Linked DNA regions of Alkalilimnicola ehrlichii MLHE-1. The protein of the gene in region 2 interacts with the protein of the main gene of each other region in a pairwise test. Links are inferred from orthologs where the notes say so. Each region holds a gene or a part of one and is shown on either strand. Other genes may lie near its edges.

What was found. Proteins that work in one complex are often made in the same cells at the same time.
Region 1: the proteins of ssb (region 2) and MLG_RS12615 interact in binary tests that used the Escherichia coli proteins (3 or more experiments, as listed by UniProt). The link is inferred for Alkalilimnicola ehrlichii MLHE-1 from one-to-one orthologs.
Region 3: the proteins of ssb (region 2) and recO interact in binary tests that used the Escherichia coli proteins (3 or more experiments, as listed by UniProt). The link is inferred for Alkalilimnicola ehrlichii MLHE-1 from one-to-one orthologs.

The regions. Positions count from the first base shown.
Region 1 is NC_008340.1:2,835,236-2,839,365, forward strand. The notes cover bases 1-2,978. They hold MLG_RS12615 (primosomal protein N'), read right to left. Parts: upstream 2,609-2,978; coding sequence 392-2,608; downstream 1-391. Other genes in these bases: MLG_RS12610 (hypothetical protein), read right to left, coding at 9-236; MLG_RS12620 (DNA-J related domain-containing protein), read left to right, coding at 2,640-2,978. Also shown: more of MLG_RS12620, read left to right, coding at 2,979-3,293; MLG_RS12625 (OmpP1/FadL family transporter), read left to right, coding at 3,514-4,130.
Region 2 is NC_008340.1:3,112,650-3,120,546, forward strand. What follows is about bases 2,024-5,002. They hold ssb (single-stranded DNA-binding protein), read right to left. Parts: upstream 3,756-5,002; coding sequence 3,291-3,755; downstream 2,024-3,290. Other genes in these bases: MLG_RS13880 (efflux RND transporter permease subunit), read right to left, coding at 2,024-2,169; MLG_RS13885 (helix-turn-helix transcriptional regulator), read left to right, coding at 2,371-3,273; MLG_RS13895 (MFS transporter), read right to left, coding at 3,926-5,002. In the rest of the region: more of MLG_RS13880, read right to left, coding at 1-2,023; more of MLG_RS13895, read right to left, coding at 5,003-5,146; excinuclease ABC subunit UvrA, read left to right, coding at 5,262-7,897. UniProt on the Escherichia coli protein: Plays an important role in DNA replication, recombination and repair. Binds to ssDNA and to an array of partner proteins to recruit them to their sites of action during DNA metabolism. Acts as a sliding platform that migrates on DNA via reptation.
Region 3 is NC_008340.1:1,545,477-1,549,485, forward strand. What follows is about bases 1,153-4,009. They hold recO (DNA repair protein RecO), read left to right. Parts: upstream 1,153-2,137; coding sequence 2,138-2,881; downstream 2,882-4,009. Other genes in these bases: rnc (ribonuclease III), read left to right, coding at 1,153-1,196; era (GTPase Era), read left to right, coding at 1,186-2,133; pdxJ (pyridoxine 5'-phosphate synthase), read left to right, coding at 2,871-3,656; acpS (holo-ACP synthase), read left to right, coding at 3,653-4,009. In the rest of the region: lepB (signal peptidase I), read left to right, coding at 1-89; MLG_RS06870 (DUF4845 domain-containing protein), read left to right, coding at 130-510; more of rnc, read left to right, coding at 510-1,152. UniProt on the Escherichia coli protein: Involved in DNA repair and RecF pathway recombination.

The sequences.
Region 1 (4,130 bases), 280 kb from region 2 along the record:
GACCGGGCTCAAGGGGTTTCATCCAGGATCGTGAACGCCGCCAGCACCGTCCCCAGCAAAATCGCCGGGATGGCGGTAACCGGCGCCAGGATCATCAGCAGACCGGCCCCGATCCACAGGTCCCGGACCCGGCGCTGCTTGCGCCGGTAGTGGCGGGTGGTCCGGCGCCAACTGGGGTGGCGGGCCCGGTCCTCTTCGGAAAGCCCCGGCGGCGGGCGAACGATGCGGTACCACATGACGGGCTCCTCGCGGCCGGTGGGGCACCCGCTACGGCCGGACAACGGGCCATGGCCCGCCTGCCCGCCCACCGGGTGCCACGCTGCCCAATGGTCCCCCCAGGATAGGCCATGGCGGGCCGCCCCGCTGCCGGCACCGGCGGCGCTACCCGTTTTCAGAACATGTCCTGGGGGTCCACGTCCAGTGACCAGCGCGCCTGCCGGGCGGCGGGCAGTTCGCTCAACCCGGGGACCCAGCGCTCCAGCAGCCGATGCAGGGCCGCACGGCGCCCGGCTTGCAGCAGCAGTTGGGCCCGGTAGCGGCCAGCCCGCCGCTCCATGGGGGCGGGAACCGGACCCAGCACCATCACCCCACCCGCCTCCGACCCGGTCAGCGCGCGCGCCCGCTCAGCGGCGGCCTGCAGGAAGCCGCGCGCCTGTCCCGCCTGCACTGCCTCGGCCCGTAACAGCGCCATGGCGGCGAAGGGCGGCAGCCCCGCGGCGCGCCGCTCCTCCAAGTGGGCGCGGGCGAAGGCGTCATAGCCCTGCCCCAGCAGGGTGTGCAGCAGCGGGTGCTCCGGGTGGTGGGTCTGGATCAGCACCTCACCGGGGCGCTCGGCCCGCCCGGCACGCCCGGCCACCTGGATAAGCAACTGGGCCATGCGCTCCAGGGCACGGAAGTCCGCGCCGTACAGACCATGGTCCGCGTCCAGCACCCCCACCAGGGTCACATCGGGGAAGTGGTGGCCCTTGGCCAGCATCTGGGTGCCAAGCAGGATGCGGGGGCCGGGCCGGCCGGCCTCCGCCAGCAGGGCATCCAGGGCGCCCCGCCGGCGGGTGCTGTCCCGATCGATGCGCAGCACCGGCACCTGCGGATAGAGCTCTGCCAGGGCCCGCTCCACCCGCTCGGTGCCCTGACCCACCGCCCGCAGGTCGACGCTGCCGCAGTCGGGACAGGCCCGCGGCACCGGTCGCTCGTCGCCACAATGATGACAGCGCAATCGGCCGGCCCGGCGGTGCCAGGTGTAACGGGCGTCACAGCGGCGGCACTCGGCCACCCAACCACACTCATGACAGAGCAGCGTGGGGGCGAAGCCCCGGCGGTTGAGAAAGAGCAGCACCTGGCCGTCGGCGGCCAGATGAGTGGCCATGGCCTCCTGCAGCGCCGGGGACAGGCCCTCGCGCAACGGCCGACCGCGCACGTCCAATACCCGGAAGGAGGGCATCGCCGCACCGCCGGCGCGGTGCCTGAGGTGCAGGTGGGCGTAGCGCCCGGACAGGGCGTTCTGAAGGCTCTCCAGGGAGGGGGTGGCGGTGCCCAGCAGCACCGGCACCCCCAGCCGCCGGGCCCGCATCACCGCCAGGTCGCGGGCGGAGTAGCGAAAGCCGTCCTGCTGCTTGAACGAGGTGTCGTGCTCCTCGTCCACCAGGATCAGCCCCGGCTCGGGCAGCGGGGCGAAGACCGCCGACCGGGTGCCGATCACCACCCGGGCGCGCCCCTCGCGGGCCGCCAGCCAGGCGTCCAGGCGCTCGCGGTCGTTCAGCCCGGAGTGAAACACCGCCATGGGCACCGCCAGACGGCGGCGGAAGCGGTGCAGCAACTGCGGGGTCAGGCCGATCTCCGGCACCAGCAGCAGCACCTGCCGGCCGGCGGCCAGGGCCTGTTCGGTGGCCCGCAGGTAGACCTCGGTCTTGCCGCTGCCGGTCACCCCCTCCAGCAGGATAGGCTGAAAACCATCCCCCGCCGCCTGCAGCCGGTCCAGCACCGCCTGCTGCTCCGGCAGCGGCTCGGGGCGCGGCTCGCAGCCCTCCCCCTCCAGCAGTTCCGGGTTGGCCCGCTGTTCGCTCACCGCCAGGCCGCGATCGGCCAGGGCCCGGGCCGCCCGCCGCGCCTGGCCCGGGATCTCCGCCAGTTCGGCGGCATCCAACCCCCGCTCGCCCGCGGCCTGCAACCGGGCCAGCAGTTGTGCCTGGCGCACGGCGCGCTTCAGTTCCGAGGGGTCGGTCTCACGCCCCTGCGCGGTGATGAACCAATGCTCCCGGGCGCGCCATTCGGCCGGTTCGCCCTGGCGCAGCAGGGTGGGCAGGGCGGCATCCAGCACCTCACCCAGGGGGTGGTGGTAGTAGCCGGCGGCCCACTCCAGCAGCGAAAGCAGCGGTTCGTCCAGCAGCGGGGCCGGGTCCAGCCAAGCCTGGGCCCGGCGCAGCTTGTGACGAGGCACCCCGGTGTGGTCCCCGGTGCCCACCACCACCCCCACCCGCCGGCCGCGCCCGAAGGGTACCCGCACCCGGCAGCCACGACCGGCGCCGGCCGGTGCCGGGCCGGGCGGTGGCAGGTAGTCATAACAGGTGTAGAGCGGCACGGGCAGCGCCACGCGCAGGATGCGAGCCATCGGTCCTCCATGAGTGCGGCCAGCGGCGGGATTGGGCTGGGCCGCCGGCGCCCCCTATCCTATACTGCCGGCCATGCATGTGCCGCCGGAACAGGACCTGGAACCGCTGCTGCCGCAGATCCTCACCGTGTTGCGGGCAAACCCGGACGGGCTTAGCGAATTCGAGCTGGTCCGCGCCCTGGACGAGGCGGCCGTGGGCCCCTTCCGGCGCGAGGCCCTGCGCGATACGGCCGAACTCTTCCGCAGCCACTTCCTGCTCTTCCACTGCCTCTACCGCCTGCGCCAGCGACTGCGCGAGCGGGGCGAGGACCTGCTCATCCACTGCACCCGCATTGCGCTGGCCCCGGGGCCGTCGCCGGCGGCGTCCACCAACGCGCCCGCCACCCCGTTGAGCGTCGCCGACCCGCTGGCGGCCTACTACTTGGACCTGAAGCACCTGGCCGCCGCCGACCTGGCCAGCGTGGAGGCCATGCTCGCCGACGGCTGGCGCCGGATCCGCCGGGGCGGCCATCGCGAGCAGGCATTGGCTGAACTGGAACTCCGTGAACCGGTGAGCGACAAGCAGATCCGGCGCCAGTACCGGCGCCTGGTCATGCGCCACCATCCTGACCGCGGTGGCGACACGACCCGCATGCAGCAGGTGGTCAGGGCCATGGAGACCCTGGGCCTGGCCCGCAATCGCTGACACCCCCCGGGCGGCCCCGACCGCCAACCCATGTATTCAATATTTATTATTTTACCGGTGGGCACTATGTACCACCGCCCCCTCCCTGCGTCCCGATAGCCTTTCAACCGTGCGCCGTTGCCCCCCACACCAGGGCGAGAGCGCATCAAAGGATGGAGGAGCACCGGGCCGCTGACACGCCCCGCGATGCTCCGCTACAGCGGTACAAGGGGAGTCCATAATGAAACGTCTTACCGCAACCACTGTTCGCGGCCTGATCACCGGCGCGGGTCTTGGGGGCCTGCTGATCCCGGGGCTGGCCCTCGCCACCAACGGCTACCAGCTCACCGGCCTGGGCAGCCACGAAAAGTCGCTCGGCGGGGCGGTCACCGCCGCACCGCGCAGCGCGATGACGGCCATCAGCAACCCGGCCGGTATCGGCCGCATCGGGTCCCGCGTCGACTTCTCCATGGAGGTCTTCAGCCCCGAGCGGAGCACCGACTTCCGGGCCCTCGGGGGCGAGAAGGTCACCAGCGACACCGACACCTATATCATTCCGAGCCTGGGCTGGGCGGCCCCCATCACCGAAGACCGCCGCCTGTGGTTCGGCGGGGGCTTCTTCGGCACCTCCGGGCTCGGTGTCGATTACGCGGTGACAGACGTCATGCCCAACGGGCAGCTCATGAACGGCCACACCCAGTGGGACGGCTACAGCTCGATCTTCTTCGCCCAGATGACGCCGGTGCTTTCACTGCGGGTGAACGACCGCCTCACCGTTGGCGCCGGCCCGGTGCTCGCGCGCCAGCAGGTGGCCCTGAAACAGCGCTTCCACGACATGCCGGTCGGGCCGGGCATGGT
Region 2 (7,897 bases):
CGCCAGCGCCCCCACGGTGATGGAGCGGAACAGGCCGATCATCATCAGGAGCACGACGACGAAGGCGGAGAGCAGGGCGAGGAGCATGCCGGCCACCATCTCCCCCTGCCAGACCAGGTTGATATAGGTGGCGCCGGCCCAGTCCCACTCCACCCCCTCGGGCGGCGGATTGTCCGCGATAAAGGCATCCACGGCCTCCAGCACCCGCCCCATGTCCTGGTTGTCGCCGCTGGGGAGCTGCAGCCAGATATTGGCCTCGGTGAAATCCGGGGTCACGAAACGCCAAAGATCGTGCGGGCGGTGCGAGCTCTGGAAGCTCAGCAGCGCCTGCGAGACGCCACCGGCGCTCGCCGGCAGCCGGTAGTCCTCCGGCTCACCGCTGACCAGCTCACGGTTGATGGTCTTCACCAGGTCCGCCAACGAACCGGCCTTGCCGATGTGGCCGCCGGCCTCCAGGTGGGCCTGCAACGCCGCCATCCAGGCCAGATGCCCGGGCTTCTGGAAGGCGCGGCTGTCCGTTCGGGCCGCCTCCACGAGGTCGAGCAGCCGCTCCCAATGGACCGCCTCGTCCAGGTCCACCGTGAACAGCAGGTCGTCGATCTCCACCGCCAGGCGCTCCAACCGGTCCCCCAGCGGGGCCTCGCCCCGGTGGGCCGCCCACAGCGCCTGCCAGCGGTCGCTGATGCCGAAGCCCTCGGCCTCCGCCTCATCGACAATCGCCTCAGCGCGGGTGCGCAGCTCGCTCTCCAGTGCGTCCTGGCCGGTCTGGCGAAGGCGCAGGTAGGCCTCGTAGGTGCCGGAGAAACGCTCGTTGAGCACGCTATCGGCGATCCGGATGTCGTGGCTGGACTTGAACCAGCGGGTGGGGTTGTCATTGATCTGGATCTGAGAGATGCCGTAGACGGCCACCACCACCAGCACCGCCAAGCCCCCGAGGACGAATCCACGGTGGCGGACGGCCTGGCGACCACCGGCCTGCAGCACGTGGCACAGCCTGGCGGTGCTGCCCGCCTCGCCATCCTGGGCCGTGCGCGTGGACATCCTGTCCAGGGCACGGCGCGGCAGCGCGGCGGTGTAGGCCGGGATGAAGGTCAGGGTCAAGACCAGCGCCACCAGCACCCCGAAGGAGATGAAACCGCCGAATACCTGCACCGGCGGGATGGGGGTGAACAGCAGCGAGGCGAAGCCGACGCCGGTGGTCAGGGCGGTGAACAGCACGGGCTTGAACAGCCGGTCCATGACCCCGCGCATCACCGCCCGCGGGTCGTCACCGGGCCGGTAGCGGTCGGCGAAGTTGGAGAGCACGTGGACCGAGGCGACCACCGCAATCGGCATCAGGAAGATCGGGATCATGGAGCTCATGATGTGCACGGTGAAGCCCGTGCCGATCAGCAGCCCCATGGTGGAGATCACCGTGGCCATGGCCAGCAGCATGGGGGCCACCACCATGGGCACGCTGCGGAAGAAGTAGAGCATCACCAGGAAGATGATCAGCCCCGCCAGCGGCGCGGAAATGGCCATCTGCTGGAACATCTCCACACCGAAGGTATCCTGCGCCACCGGCTGCCCGGTGATATGGAAGGCGTCATCCACCCCCAGCCCGTCGATCACGGCGCGGATCTCCTGAGCGATCCGGTGGCTCTGGTCCTTGCTTTCCACCGGCACGAAGATCGCCGCCGCCGTGCCGTCTTCCGAGGCGAGCGTGCCCTGATACATGGGCAACCGGGCCACTGCGGTGCGGATGCGCTCCGCCTCTGCCGGGGTGGCCGGCGGCGCGGGGATCAGCCAATCGTAGTCGATGGTGCCGGGAGCGGCCTGCTCCACATTGTCCACCGCCGCCATGGAGAGCAGATCACGGCTCACCACCCCGTCGATCTGCTCGATGGCGCGGGTCAGGTGGTAGTGGGCGGCCAGCGACTCGGGGTTGAAGACGCCGTCGGCGTGGACGTCGTTCACCTGGCCGACGACGATCATGTCGTGGAGGTTGAACTGGGTCTGGACCTGATTGTGGAGCACCCGGTCCGGCTGGTCCGCCGGCAGCATGTTCTCGGGATCGGTGTCGATCTGGATGCGCGGAATCATTGCACCCAGGACCACCACCATCAGCACCATGGCGGCGAAGATCCACCGGCGGTGGTCCATACACCAGTCCGTCAGCCGTGCACCCATTCAGATCCTCCCATTGCTTTCGCTTGCCGACGGCCCAAAGCGGGCGCGAGTGACATCCGCACAGGCAGAGTCCTGCCAGGCGCCCGGAATTTATATCACGTTTCTCTAATATATAATAGGGATCGCCCCCCTGCCACACCGACAACGCCGCCTCAGCACGCTATCATCGGGCCTGTCCACGCCGGCATAGTGACGACCGACATGACCTCCAACGGCCTGCCTACCCACCCGCGCTATCTGACCACCGATGAGGTGGCGGCGTACCTCCGCCTCAAACCGCGCAAGGTTTACGACCTGGTCCGCCAGGGGCTCATCCCCAGCACCAAGGTGACCGGGAAACTGCTGTTCCCGCGCGAGGTCATCGACCTGTGGATCATGAACCACCTGGAAGGGGATCAACGCAGCACCCGGCCGGCGCCACCGGTGCTGGCCGGCAGCCAGGATCCGCTGCTGGATTGGGCCCTGCGCGAGTCCCGCACCGGCCTGGCCACCCTCTGCCGGGGCAGCGCCGATGGGGTACGGCGCCTGTTAGAAGGCGAAGCGATGGCGGCCGGCATGCACATCCTCGATCCGGAGAGCGGCGACTACAATGTACCGGCCCGCCTGGGCCTGGGCGGTATGCGCGATCTGGTGATCATTCGCTGGGCACGCCGCCGTCAGGGGTTACTGCTGGCCCCGGGTAACCCCAAGGGTATCCATGCGCTCGCCGATCTGATCCGGCCGGGGCTGCGCATCGCCCACCGGCAATCGGAGGCCGGCGCCGATACCCTATTCCGGTGGCTGCTGGACCAGGCCGGTATCGACCGCGCCCGGCTGAATCTCACCCAGCACCCGGCCCTGTCCGAGGATGATCTGGCGCTGTCGGTGCGCCAGGGGGAGGCCGACACCGGCGTGGCGGTGGAGGCCGCGGCCCGACGGCACGGCCTGGATTTCCTCCCGCTGCACTGGGAGTGCTTCGACCTGGCCATGCGCCGACGCAGCTACTTTGAACCGCCGGTTCAGGCATTGGTGCGCTTCGCGGGCGACCCGCGGCTGCAGGCCCATGCAGACGAGATGCAGGGCTACGACCTGAGCGACCTCGGCCGTGTCGTTTTCAATGCCTGAACCGCGCGACCGGGTGGCTAGAAAGGAATATCGTCCTCAAAGGCGCCCGCATCGTCACCCATGTTGTCCTGCCGGCCGCCCCGGTCATCCGCCGGCCGCCCGCGGGACTGCCCGCCGCCGGAGCCACCCATGTCACCCGCGCCGCCCCGGCTGTCCAGCATCTGCATATCGTTGGCGACAATCTCTGTGGTGTAGCGGTCCTGGCCGTCCTGGCCCTGCCACTTGCGGGTCTGCAGCCGGCCCTCGATGTAGACCTTCGAGCCCTTGCGCAGGTACTCACCGGCGATTTCGGCGAGCTTGCCGAAGAAGACGATGCGGTGCCACTCGGTGCGCTCCTGTTGCTCACCCGACTGCTTGTCGCGCCAGGTGTCGGTGGTGGCCAGGCGGACATTGGTGACCGCACTGCCGTTGGCGGTGTAGCGCACCTCCGGGTCCACGCCCAGGTTGCCGATAAGGATGACTTTATTGACGCCTCGTGCCATGACTGCTTACTCCTGAAGATGATGACCGGCGGGGTGCCGGGTGGTTAACGTCCCTGTTGAGCCCTTCTCAGCGGCCCACTGCCTGGTCCGCGGGTACCCCGGCGGGTGTGATCGGCCCCGGACTGGCCTGACAATCTACCGTTTTTCCCCCGACCATTAAACCCGCCCGCTCAGCCGGAACCCTCTGAAGCGCGGGGCGTGCCCACCGGCAACGGCGCCCGCTGGCCCCGCGCCAGCAAGGCCCAGAGCGACACCATGGCAGCACACCCCAGCATCACCCCCACCGGCCCGAAGGCCCCGGCCAGGATCCCGCCGAACAGGCCGCCGGCAAAGGCCCCCAGAAACTGGGCCGAGGCATACACCCCCATGGCCGCGCCGCGGGCCTCGCCGGGCGCGAAGCGGGACACCAGCGAAGGCATCGCGGCCTCCAGTAGATTGAAGCTGACGAAGTAAAGCCATAAGGCCACCAACCAGACCGCGACCGGCGCGGCCATCAGCAGCCCCAGGCCCATCAGCCCCAGGGCCATGGCGGTAACCGCCAGCGGGATCAGCCGGTGCATGGCGCCGCGGCGCTCGGCGATGATGAGCAGCGGCAGCATGCCCGCCACCGAGGTGATCAGCAGCGGCACCCAGACCCGCCAGTGCTGGGCCGCCTCCAGTCCGAAGCGGGCCTGGATGAGCAATGGCAGGGCCACAAAGATGCCGGTGAGCGCCGCGTGCAGCACGAAGATGCCCACGTTCAGGCGCATCAGGTCCGGGTCGGTGAGGCTGCGCCGCAGGCTGCCGGAGACCGCCGACTGGGCGGGTCGCGCCGGGCGGGGCATGCGGGCGACAATCACCAGCCCCACCAGCGAGGCCCCCGCGGTGAGCCAGAACAACCCCTGCAGCCCGCCTAGGGCGGTGAGCGGGGGCGCCACCATCAGCGCCAGCAGGAAGGCCAGCCCCACGCTCATGCCGATGGCGGCAAAGGCGCGCGCCCGGTGGGTCTCGCGGGTGACATCGGCGGCCAGTGCCATCACCGCCGCGGCGATGGCCCCGCCCCCCTGCAGGGCCCGCCCCAGGATCACCCCCCAGATGCCATCCGCCGTGGCCGCCACCACGCTACCGATGGCGAATACCACCAGTCCGGCCGCAATCACCGGTTTCCGGCCCCAGCGGTCGGAGGCCATGCCCATGGGGATCTGGAGACAGGCCTGGGTGAGCCCGTAGACACCCAGAGCCAGGCCGATCAACAGCGGGGTCGCCCCCTCCAGGCCGGGGGCATAAAGGGCGAAGACCGGCAGGATCAGGAACAGGCCGAACATGCGCAGGCCAAAGACCCCGGCCAGACCCATGGCGGCACGGCGTTCGGCGGCGTTGAGCGGCGTCTTGGCGGCGGTCCGGGCAGACACAGTGGAGCGTTCCGTTGGCGGTGGACAGGCGCGATATACTAGCAGGTTCGTTGCAAATCCCCAGCAGCGACCCCGGACACTCCCTCATCCCGCAAGGAGGAGCCCCAGCGCAGGCATGGACCATATCCGCATCGAAGGCGCCCGCACCCACAACCTGCAGGATGTGCACCTGTCGCTGCCGCGCGAGCGGCTGGTGGTGATCACCGGCCTGTCCGGCTCCGGCAAGTCCTCGCTGGCCTTCGACACGCTTTATGCCGAGGGCCAGCGTCGCTACGTAGAGTCGCTCTCCGCCTACGCCCGGCAGTTCCTCTCGATGATGGAAAAGCCGGACGTGGACCACATCGAGGGCCTGTCGCCGGCCATCTCCATCGAGCAGAAATCCACCTCCCACAACCCCCGCTCCACGGTGGGCACCGTCACCGAGATCCACGACTACCTGCGCCTGCTCTACGCCCGCGCTGGCCGCCCCCACTGCCCCGAGCACGACATCGAGCTGAATGCCCAGACGGTCTCGCAGATCGTCGACCGGATCCTGGCCCTGCCCGAGGGCGAGAAGATCATGCTCCTGGCGCCGGTGGTGGACGGACGCAAGGGCGAACACCGGGAGGTGATCGACACCCTGCGCACCCAGGGCTATGTGCGCGCCCGGGTGGACGGCGAGGTCCACGACATCGACAGTGTGCCGGCCCTGGACCCCAAACGGCGCCACACCATCGAGGCGGTGGTGGACCGCTTCCGGGTGCGGCCGGACCTCGCCACCCGGCTGGCCGACTCGGTGGAGACGGCGCTGGCGCTGTCGGACGGTCTGGTCCGGGCCGCCTGGATGGACGACCCGGCGCGGGCGCCGCTGGTCTTCTCCTCGCGCTACGCCTGCCCCGAGTGCGGCTACGCCATCAGCGAGTTGGAGCCGCGCATCTTCTCCTTCAACAACCCGCGCGGGGCCTGCCCCGACTGCGACGGCCTGGGCGTGCGGACCTTCTTCGACCCGGCGCGGGTGGTGGTGCACCCGGAATTGCCCCTAACCGCCGGCGCGGTGCGCGGCTGGGACCGGCGCAACGCCTGGTACCACGCCATGATCCAGTCACTGGCGAAGCACCACGACTTCGACCCGGAGACCCCCTGGCAGGACCTGCCCGAGGGCATCCGCGATACCGTGCTGTTCGGCTCCGGGGACGAGGAGATCGACTTCCGCTACCCCGGCCCGCGGGGCGAAACCCGTCGCCGCCACGCCTTCGAGGGCATCATCCCCAACATGGCCCGGCGCTACCGGGAGACGGACTCGGCGGCGGTGCGCGAGGAGCTGGCCCGTTACCAGGCGGTGCAGACCTGCCCGAGCTGCGACGGCACCCGGCTCAACCAGGCCGCCCGTCACGTCTTCGTCGGCCCGCTCACCCTGCCGGAGGTGGCACGCATGCCGGTAGGCCGCACCCTGGGTCATTTCGAGGCGCTGAAGCTGGAGGGGGCGCGCGGCGAGATCGCCGGACGCATCCTGCGGGAGATCACCACCCGGCTCAGCTTTCTGGTCAACGTGGGACTGGATTACCTGAGCCTGGATCGGGCCGCCGACACCCTGTCCGGCGGCGAGGCGCAGCGCATCCGCCTGGCCAGTCAGATCGGCGCCGGCCTCACCGGGGTGATGTACGTGCTGGACGAGCCCTCCATCGGCCTGCACCAGCGCGACAACCAGCGGCTGCTCAACACCCTGATGCGGCTGCGCGACCTGGGCAACACGGTGATTGTGGTCGAGCACGACGAGGACGCCATCCGCGCCGCCGACCACGTGGTGGACATGGGCCCGGGGGCCGGGGTGCACGGCGGTTGGGTGGTCGCGCAGGGCACCCCGACCGAGATCGCAGCGCACCCCGACTCGCTCACCGGCGACTACCTGGCCGGCCGGCGCGAGATCCCGGTGCCCGCCGAACGCCGGCCGGTGCAGCCCGACCGGGTCGCCTGGCTGCGCGGCGCCACCGGGCACAACCTCAAGAACGTGGACGCGGGCATCCCCGCCGGGCTGTTCGTGGCCATCACCGGGGTGTCCGGCTCGGGCAAATCCACGCTCATCAACGACACCCTGTTCCGCTATGCGGCCCGCGAGCTGAACGGCGCCAGCGCCGCCCCGGCCCCCTGTCGCGGCATGGACCATCTGGCGCTGTTTGATAAGGTCATCGACATCGATCAGGCCCCCATCGGCCGCACCCCGCGCTCCAACCCCGCCACCTACACCGGGCTGTTCACGCCGCTGCGTGAGCTGTTCGCCGGCACCCCGGAGGCGCGCTCACGCGGCTACGGCCCCGGGCGTTTCTCCTTCAACGTGAAGGGCGGGCGCTGCGAGGCCTGCCAGGGGGACGGGGTGATCCGGGTGGAGATGCACTTTCTGCCCGACCTGCACGTGCCCTGCGACGTCTGCAAGGGCCGGCGCTACAACCGCGAGACCCTGGAGATCCGCTACAAGGGGCTGGACATTGCCCAGGTGCTGGAGCTGACCGTGGAGGAGGCCCTGGCCGTCTTCGACGCCATCCCCGGCATCCGCCGGCGGCTGCAGACGCTGATGGACGTGGGCCTGGGCTACATCCACCTGGGCCAGAGCGCCACCACCCTGTCCGGCGGCGAGGCCCAACGGGTGAAACTGGCCCGCGAGTTGGCCCGCCGGGACACCGGCCGGACCCTCTACATCCTGGATGAACCCACTACCGGCCTGCACTTCCACGACATCGCGCAACTGCTCTCCGTGCTCCAGCGGCTGGTGGATCA
Region 3 (4,009 bases), 1.6 Mb from region 2 along the record:
TGGTGGGGCGGGCCTTCCTTATCTGGATGAGCTGGGATGTGCATAATAACCGGGTTGATTGGGGCCGGATTGGCGAGCGCATCCAATAAGCGCCCGGTGCGCCTGCATCCATCACCAGGGAGCGCAAGTATGACGAGCAGTCTCCGTCGGCAAGAGGGCATGGGGTTCCTCGGCATCATCGCCGTGCTGGCCGTGGTCGGTTTCATTGGCCTGCTGGGGGTGCGAATGGTGCCCATCTACCTGGAGGCGAATACCGTGCGCGGCATCGTCCAGGGTATGCAGGACGACCCGGCCATGCGGGGGGCCTCCCACCGGGAGATCCGCCAGCGCCTGGCGCGCCAGTTCCAAGTCAACAACGTGAGCGGGCCGGACCTGGATGAAGACCTGGTCTTCGAGCGGATGGCCGGGGGTACCTCGGTACAGCTCCGTTACGAGGTGCGCTTCCCGGTCATTGCCAACCTCGACGGGGTTGCGGCTTTCGAGACCTCGGCCGTGGTGCCCGGAGACTGATGCCAACGCCCAAGGACGCCCTGCAGGACCGGTTGGGGTACCGCTTTCGCCGGCCGGAGTTGTTGGACGAGGCGCTCACCCACCGCAGTGTCACCGGCCCCGACAACGAACGGCTGGAGTTCCTCGGCGACGGCATCCTCAACTTTGTCATCGCCGATGAGCTGTACCACCGTCGCCCCGACGCCACCGAGGGGGTGTTGAGCCGGCTGCGTGCCACCCTGGTCAACGGCCGGACCCTGGCGGAGATCGGCAAGGGCTTGGACGTGGGCACGGCCCTGCGCCTGGGCGGCGGCGAGATGAAGAGCGGAGGGCAACGCCGGAAGTCCATCCTGGCGGATGCGGTGGAGGCGCTGTTCGGGGCCATCTACCTGGACGGGGGTTTCGACCCGAGCCGGGAGACCATTCTGCGGCTCTACCGGGACCGCCTGGCATCCCTGCCCACGGAGGCGGAACTCAAGGACCCCAAGACCCGTCTGCAGGAGCATCTGCAGGCGGGGCGCCGGCCCCTCCCGCGCTATGAGGTGCTGGAGGTCAGTGGCCAATCCCATGATCAGACCTTCCGCGTGGCCTGCCGACTGCAGGACGCGGCGGTCACCGCCGAAGGCGAGGCCGGCAGCCGGCGCAAGGCGGAACAACAGGCCGCGGAGCAGATGCTGAAGCGGTTGGAGGACAAGCATGAGCGATGAACCCAGGCCTGCCGAGGGGCAGCCGGCCGGGCTGAGCGACGAACTGCCCTTGATCCGGTGCGGGCACGTGGCCCTGGTTGGGCGGCCCAACGTGGGCAAATCCACCCTGCTCAATCAGCTACTGGGCCAGAAGATTAGCATCGTCACCCGGAAACCGCAGACCACCCGGCAGCGTATTCTCGGTGTCTGTCACCGGGACGGCGCGCAGATTGTCTACGTGGACACGCCGGGGCTGCACCAGCGCCGCGACAAGGCCCTCAACCGCTATCTCAACCGGACGGCCGCCAATGCCCTGGCCGATGTCGACTTGGTGGTCTTCCTGGTGGACCGGTTGCACTTCAAGCCCGAGGATGAGGCGGTCCTGGAGCGGCTGAAGCGAAGGGATGTGCCGGTGATCCTGGCCATCAACAAGGTCGACCGACTACGCGACAAGGCCCAATTGCTGCCACATATTCAGTGGTTGAGTGAGCAGCACCCGTTCGTGGAGGTGGTACCGCTGTCCGCGCTCAAGGGCGAGAACCTGGCGCCTCTGGAGGAGGCGATCCTACGCCAGCTGCCGGAGTCGCCGCCCCTGTTCCCGGAGGACTACATCACCGATCGCGGGCCGCGTTTTCGCATCGCCGAGTTGATCCGCGAGCAGCTCATGCGCCACCTGGGCGAAGAGCTGCCCTATGCCACCGCCGTGGAGGTCGAGGCCATGGACCAGGAGGGGCAACTGACCCGCATCAGCGCGCTGATCTGGGTGGAACGTCCGGGGCAGAAGGCCATTGTCATCGGCGACGGCGGCCAACGGCTGAAGGTGATCGGTTCGCGGGCGCGCCAAGAGATTCAGCAGCTTCTGGGCGGCCGGGTCTTCCTGCAATTGTGGGTCAAGGTGCGCGAGGGCTGGTCGGACGACGAACGGGCCCTGCAGAGCCTCGGTTACGAGGGCGACTGAGCCCATGAGCGGGGACCGGGTGCTGGTTCAGCCGGCGTGGGTGCTGCACCGCCGGCCCTGGAGCGAGAGCAGCCTGATCGTGGAGCTGTTCAGCCGCGACTTCGGCCGGATCGGTGCGGTGGCGCGGGGCGGGCGCAACAGCCGGCGCTGGCGCGGCTTGCTGGAGCCCTTCAGCCCCGTACTGGCCAGTTGGCAGGGCCGCGGTGAACTCCGCAGTCTGGTGGCCGCGGAACCCGACGGGGCACGCCCGGCGCTCGCCGGGGCGGCCCTGGCCAGCGGCTTTTACCTCAATGAGCTGCTGCTGCGCCTGCTGCGCCGGGACGATCCCCACCCCGAACTCCACCCCCTTTACGGCGACACCCTCAACCGTCTTCCCGACGAGGCGGCCTTGCGGGGCTTCGAGTGCCGGCTGTTGGAGGCGCTGGGCTACGGCCTGCTCTTGCTGGAGGACATGGGGGGTGAGCCGGTGCACGGCGAGGCCCACTACCGGTATCATCTCGAGCATGGCCCGGAGCGTCTGGCCGCGGTGCCGGAGGCGGGGGAGGGCCTACTGGTTCGCGGGCGGACCCTGCTGGCGCTGGCGGGCCGGGAGGCACTGGCCGGCCCATCGCTGCCCGAGGCGCGCCGCCTGATGCGTGCGGCGCTGTCCCTCTACCTGGGCGATCGGCCCCTGCAGAGCCGTGCCCTGTACCGCCAGTTGGCCCGCACCCCCCGCGCCGCGACCCCGGCCTCACCCAATGATCACTGACCAGGAGGACATAGCCATCGTGCCCCAGGACGATCCCGCGGACCGCCCCCTGTTATTGGGGGTCAACATCGACCACGTGGCCACGCTGCGCCAGGCCCGCGGCACCGCCTATCCCGACCCGGTGCAGGCGGCCTTCGCGGCGGAGCAGGCCGGCGCCGATCTGATCACGGTCCATCTGCGCGAGGACCGGCGCCACATTCAGGACCGGGATGTGGCGCTGCTGGCGCAGACCGTCCAGACGCGGATGAACCTGGAGATGGCGGTCACCGACGAGATGCTGCGCATCGCCACCGAACTGCGGCCCTCGGACTGCTGCCTGGTGCCGGAGCGGCGGGAGGAGCTCACCACCGAGGGTGGCCTGGACGTCCAGGCCCAACCGGACCGGATCGCCGAGGCCTGCGCCCGGCTGGGTGAGGCGGGGATACGGGTGTCGCTGTTTATCGACCCCGACCCCGAGCAGGTGGAGGCGGCTGCCCGGGTCGGTGCGCCGGTGGTGGAGCTGCACACCGGCGCCTGGGCCGAGGCGGGCAACCCGCGGGATGCCCGGGTGGAACTGGAGCGGCTGCGCACCGCAGTGGGTCACGGGCTCCAGTGCGGCCTGCAGGTGAATGGCGGGCACGGACTGCACTATCACAATGTGCAGCCGGTGGCGGCCATCACCGGCGTGCGGGAGCTCAACATCGGCCACGCCATCATCGCCCGTGCGGTCTTCTCCGGTCTGCCCGATGCGGTGCGGGAGATGAAACGCCTGATGCGGGAGGCCCGTCAGCTATGATCGTGGGACTGGGCACCGATCTGGTGGAGATCGCCCGGATGGAGCGCCTGCTGGCCCGCCACGGCGACCGGGCGCTGACGCGCCTGCTCCATGTCCAAGAGCGGGCCGAGTGCCCGCGCGCGCCCGATCGGGCGGCCCGCTTCCTCGCCCGCCGCTTTGCGGCCAAGGAGGCCGCGGCCAAGGCCCTGGGTACCGGTATCGCGAACGGCATTCGCTTTGCCGACCTGCAGGTCAGCCACGACGACCGGGGCCGCCCGCTGCTTAACCTGCACGGCGAGGCTCGCCAGCACGCCCAGGCGCTGGGCGCGACCGGCCATCACCTGAGTATCAGCGACGAACAAACCCATGCCCTG